DNA from 2 places in the Arthrobacter humicola genome. Region 1 is predicted to be linked to the other one. Evidence: riboswitches for the same ligand, from Rfam matches in the RefSeq annotation. Region 1 holds a riboswitch; the other holds the start of a gene.
The links. Region 1 has a riboswitch for thiamine pyrophosphate ahead of ABD243_RS00235 (ECF transporter S component). Riboswitches for the same ligand answer to the same signal wherever they lie in the genome.
Positions count from the first base shown of each region.

Region 2: it holds a riboswitch for thiamine pyrophosphate, as region 1 does, so the genes downstream of both, thiO (glycine oxidase ThiO) here and ABD243_RS00235 (ECF transporter S component) in region 1, are expected to answer to the same signal.

Region 1 covers NZ_BAAAQB010000001.1:54,805-57,667, reverse strand. Annotated here, with positions in the region: gene ABD243_RS00240 (ABC transporter ATP-binding protein) at 1-1,225, opposite strand, end outside; gene ABD243_RS00235 (ECF transporter S component) at 1,281-1,928, opposite strand; TPP riboswitch at 1,995-2,138, opposite strand; gene ABD243_RS00230 (heme-degrading domain-containing protein) at 2,324-2,863, shown strand, end outside.
Region 2 covers NZ_BAAAQB010000038.1:27,497-30,359, reverse strand. Annotated here, with positions in the region: gene ABD243_RS14850 (thiazole synthase) at 1-348, opposite strand, end outside; gene thiS (sulfur carrier protein ThiS) at 354-590, opposite strand; gene thiO (glycine oxidase ThiO) at 587-1,948, opposite strand; TPP riboswitch at 1,942-2,062, opposite strand; gene thiE (thiamine phosphate synthase) at 2,089-2,796, shown strand; gene ABD243_RS14830 (ferritin-like fold-containing protein) at 2,833-2,863, opposite strand, start outside.

The DNA of each region.
Region 1 (2,863 bases):
TGAGTTCATCGTGGACCCTGCCGGTGACAAACTGGTGCTCGGGTTCCTGGAACACGGTCCCGATCCTGGCGATCAGCTGCTGGGCTTTCCACCGGTACGGGTCGGTCCCGGCGCCATCGCCTACGCGACCATTGGCGCAACCACTGAGTTCCGTCGTGGCGGAGACCGTCCCCGCCACGGGGCGCAGGAGGCCGGCGAGCGTCAGTGCCAGGGTCGACTTGCCCGAACCGTTCTGCCCGGTGATGGTCAAGGCCTCTCCGGCGCGGACCCGGGCCATGACCCCGGATTGCACGGGGCGCGGCGCAATCGTGCGGAAACCCTGGCGCAGTCCAGCCCGCCGCGGCCGCTCGCGGGAGACCGCGAGGGCGTCCGATGAGAGCAGGAGCTGCCCGGAGGCCGGGGCGGTCCGGGTACGTGTTGCGGGCACGTAGCCGGGCACCCAGACGCCCGCACCGATGAGCATGTCCCGCGCCTCGGCCAGGACCTGGTCCGGCGGCCCGTCAATCAGGACCGCGGAGTCCGTGGCGGACCCGGGCTGCAGCACCACGATCCGGTCCACGAGGTCCTTCCAGACAGCCACACGGTGCTCCACCACCACCAGGGTGGCGCCGGTCTTGTCCAGGCAGCGGCCAACGGCATCGCGGACTTCCAGGACGCCGGCGGGATCCAGGTTGGCGGTGGGCTCGTCGAGCAGCAGCAACCCCGGCCGCATCGCGAGGATCCCGGCGAGCGCCAGGCGCTGCTTTTGGCCGCCGGACAGCGCCGACGTCGGGTGGTCCAGCGGCAGCCAGCCCAGCCCGACGTCGTCGAGCGCCTCGCGGACCCGCGGCCAGATCTCCCCGGCCGGGACAGAGAGGTTTTCGGCGCCGAAGGCGACGTCGTCGCCGAGGCGCGATAGCACCACCTGGGTTTCCGGGTCCTGCTGCACGAGCCCGGCGCGGCCGCGCTGCGCCCGGGGCACAGCGCCATCGATCAGCAGGCTGCCGGACTCGTCGGATTCTTCGGCGTCGCCGGCTTCCCCCGCCGTGCTGTCCCCGAGCACACCCGCTAGGGCGTGGAGCAGCGTCGATTTGCCGGCGCCGGACGGGCCCAGCAGGAGCACGCGCTCCCCCGGCCGGATGTCCAGGTCAAGTCCGCTGACCGCAGGCCGGAGCCTTCCGGCGTGCCGCCAGCCCCAGCCGCGGGCTGTGACGGCGGCCGGGCGTACGCCTGGTGAAGATGTCATGAGTCGCCTGTGCAATTCCAAGAGGGCCGTTCCGGAGTGGGTGCAGGAACGTGGTTCAGGAGAAGACAGGCTCCGTGGCGGCCTTGCGGGAGGCAAAGGAGCCCAGCACGCCGGTCTTGGCCAGGCCGCGGGTGGCGAGCCAGGACAGTCCGCCGGCAATCACGGCGCCGGAGATGGTGGTGAAGACGATGTAGGCGAGCTTGTCGCCGGCTTCGTAGGCAATGTTCCAGCCCCACGGCAGGAAGGAGTCGTTCAGGCCGCAGAAGAGGCCCGCGCCGGCTCCGGCCAGGAGGGACACCGGGAGGTTGAACTTCTTGTAGAGGAAGGCCGCGAACACCAGTTCCGCGCCGAGGCCCTGCAGCACTCCGGAGATCAGGACCGTGGTGCCGTACTGCGAGCCCATGATCAGCTCGCCCGTGGCCGCCACCGTCTCGCAGAAGAGGGCTGCCCCAGGCTTGCGGATGATGAGCATGCCGAGCACTGCCGGGATCATCCATCCGCCGGCGTAGAGTCCGCTGAGCGGCGGGTAGATCGCGTTGACCGGGGTGGAAATCAGGTTCGCGCCCTGATCCCAGGCCCAGAAGATGACGCCCCCGGCGACGGCGATCAAGGCGGCAACCACAATGTCCACCACACGCCAGTTGTAGGTGCGCCGGGCCGATGAACGGCTGCTGGAACCATGCTGTGCTGAAATATCTGTCATGTCGTCCTCCTGAGGAACAGGAGGGGAGGGTGCTCCGGCCGGCCTCGGCTTCCGCCGCCCTCCGCGCACCCTGAGAACTCGACTCCCTTGCGCCGGTACTAACCGGATCAGGTTCGAGGGTCTGCGGCTGTCCGCACTCTCAGCGCCCACCACTGGTTTCCCCGGACTATTCCGGCGATGCCCGACGGCGGCGCTCCCCTGTCGTAATTATTTCGCCCTTGTGGGCTGGCTCAGTTTACACCCGAACGGCCCGGGTTATCAGTGGAGTGCTGTCACAATCCGCGGCCTGCCCCAGGCGCTCCCCGCGGCCGGGAAGAGCCGCTTGGTAGAGTCGACGTGTCGGCCCCCGGACCCGCGAGCGGGCGGCCTTGTCGCCCACGGAAAGCTGGACCATTTTGACGCACACACCGGCCACGCCAGATCCCTCCTCCGAGTACGACCCGGACTCGAGCGAGCCGCAACCGCACGGTTCCCTGGCGGCGCTCATTGGCGGCGTGCTGGCCGAAATGGATGCGCTCCAGTTCGCATCGTTCAGCAAGGACGATGCCCTGGACCTCGGGCTGCTCCTGGTCGAACTGGGCAGGCAACGCTCGCTGCCCATCGCCGTCGACATCACCAAGGGCGAGCAGGTGCTCTTCCACGCGGCGCTGGACGGCGCCACTCCGGACAACGAACGCTGGATCAACGCCAAGAAGCGCACGGCCCAGCGCTACGAGGTCCCGTCCCTGCTGGTGGGCCTCCGGGCCCGCGCTGCCGGCGGAAGGATCGAGGACAACGCCTGGTTCGATCAGATGGAGTTCGCCGCCCACGGCGGAGCGTTCCCCATCTACGTGCGCGGCACCGGTGCCGTAGCCGTCGTGACTGTCTCCGGGCTGCCGCAGAAGGCAGACCACGACCTCGTGGTCGAGGCTTTACGGACGGTCCTCACGCCGGGA
Region 2 (2,863 bases), on a different contig from region 1:
TTCGAGCTTGACCCAGTCCGTCTCCAGGGCCTCGCGGGCCAGTTCGGCGGTGAGTACGGCGTCCTTGGCGGTGAAGCAACCGGCTGTGTTCGGCAGCACTCGGATGTTGTGGTCCACGAGCAGCTGGAACAGCGATCCCGTTTCCGCCGGTGAATAGCGGCGCATCGCCACGGTGGTCAGTTCCGTCCCGGAAGCCAAAAGCGCCGCGCCCAGCCCGTCCAGGCTCGGCGCACCGCCGGTGCCCATGATAAGCCGGGATCCGAGCGTCACGCCGTCCACCACGAACGGATCGGCGAGGGCCCCGGCAGCCGGCCGGGCCGGCGATCCTGCAAGAGTCGTTTCGTTCATGCTGGTCATCCTCCCTGGACTGCCGTAACAAGTTCGACGTCGTCGCCGTCGGCGAGCGCGGTGGCGTGCCACTGGCTGCGGGGCACCACTTCGGCGTTGCGGGCCACCGCGACACCGAGCTTCTGCCCGTCGGCAGCCCGGCCGTCGGGGCCGATGCTCCGGCCCGTGAGCTGGCTGACGAGTGTGCTGACGGAGGCGCCGTCGGCGACGCTCTGCTCCGTTCCGTTCAGTCTGATGTTCATGCTGCTTCCTTGTTGGGGCTGTCCCCGGACGCATCCGGGGTGCGGGAGAAACGGTCGGGGCGGAACCCGGCCCAGCGCGGGTCCGGCATACCGTCCATGAGTTGACGACAGACGACGGCGGCTGCCGGGGTCAGCAGGACACCGTGCCGGAAGAATCCCGTGGCGATGATGAGGCCCGGGACGTCCCCGCCTTCCGGGCGCGAGACGCGCCCCAGCATCGGGGCGTTGTCCGGTGTGCCGGGGCGGCCGCGCGCCGTGGCTTCGAGTAGTTCCAGCTCGGCTACAGCGGGCACCAGCTGCTGAGCGTCTCGGAGCAGCTGGTAGACGCCGCCGGCGGAAACAGCGTGCGGATCCGACGGGCCGTCTTCGCGCTGGGTGGCGCCGATCACCACAGTGCCGTCCTGCCGCGGGACGATATACACCGGCACCCCGCGCACCATGCCACGCACGGTGGCCGTAAGCAGTGGTTGCAGGTGCGCGGGCACGCGAAGCCGAAGGATGTCGCCGTAGACCGGCCGCAGCGGGAGTTTCAGTCCAGCGGGCAGCCCGTCAAGGTCGGGGGCGCCGAGCCCGTTGGCGACCACGGTTTCCGCGGCCCGCACGGAACCGCCGCCCGCGAGCCGGACACCGGCGACGCGTCCGTCCTCCCACAGCAGCCCCGCCGCGCGCCGACGGACGAATCTGCAGCGGCCCTCCGCGTCGAGCAGCCTGGTAAGCCGGGCAATCAGCATGCGGGGGTCCACCTGGTGGTCGGCCGGGATATCGAATGCGCACGAGATACCGGGGCTGAGCAAAGGTTCCCGGCTGCGGGCCTCGCGCACGGTCAGGGGCTCCACGGTGAGGCCGGAGTCCTGCTGGACTTCCCTCAGGTCCGCGAGCGCGCGCCGGTCCGCCGCGTCGGCACCGACGGCGAGGGTCGGCGTCGTCAGGTAGCCGGTACTGGACCCTGCCCGGGATCCCGGGCCGCTGGCGGCACTGGCATCGGCGTCGATCCCGGCACCGGCATCGATCCCGGCCACGAAGGCGGGCCACAGCCGGGAGGACTCGAGCATCAGTTCCAGGAGCTGTTCTTCCTGATAGTGCAGTTCGCTGACGGGGGCCAGCATTCCGGCGGCGGCCCAGCTGGCCCCGCTGCCGGGCGCGTCATCGATCAACACCACGGACCGGCCCGCACGGCTGGCCTCGAACGCGATGCCGTGGCCGATCACCCCGCCGCCGATCACCGCAACGTCAACAGCGACGTCCTGTGCGGATGTGTCCTGTGCGGTGAGGTCCTCTGCGGAACCGGGGCCCGTGTCACAAACCCGGTAGGCGGCGTCATCTGCGGCTTCGGCTTCACGGCTGGTTCTTGTGCCCATAAAAAATTCCTTCCCTACGCCGGTACTAGCCGGATCAGGTCAAGCGGTCGGCTCTGACGCCCTCTCAGCCGTGCAGCGATGACGTGGCCGCTGCGGGCTCCCGCGGTATGCGCCCAGTTTAGAGGAACTAGGCTGGTGTCATGAGCCAGGACTCCCTCCACACCACCGCCCGCCTCTACTTGTGCACCGACGCCCGGCAGGACCGCGGCGACTTCGAGGACTTTGTGGACGCCGCATTCGCCGGCGGGGTGGACATCATCCAGCTGCGCGACAAGTCGCTTGAGGCGGCCGAGGAACTGGAGCTCCTGGAGGTCCTGCACACCGCAGCGCAGCGGCACGGACGGCTCTGGGCCGTCAATGACCGGGCGGACATCGCCTCTTTGTCCGGGGCTCCGGTGTTCCACATCGGGCAGAAGGATATTTCGCTCGACGCCGCCCGCGGCCTCCTCGGCAAGAAAACCATAGTCGGATTGTCCACCCACAGCCCGGAGCAGGTGGACGCTGCCATTGCGTCCTCCCCCGGCCGCAAGGGACTCGACTACTTCTGTGTGGGACCCGTGTGGGCCACTCCCACCAAGCCTGGACGCGCCGCCGTCGGCCTCGACCTGGTGCGTTACGCCGCCGAGGCGACCGGCCGGGCGGATGGGGAGGGAACCGGCACGGTCGACGGCCGGGTCGAAAGCTTGTTGCCGTGGTTCGCGATCGGCGGCATCGACCTCGGCAATGTTGAGCAGGTAGTCGACGCCGGTGCCCGCCGGATCGTCGTGGTCCGGGCAATCACCGACGCCGATGATCCGGCCCACGCAGCCGGCGCACTGCTGGCGGCGCTGGATGCCGCCGATTCCTGAACAGGTTCCGTTCGGGTTTCCGCCCCGGCGGCGGAGCTACCCCGCCAGTCCCAGCGCGGCCATCCGG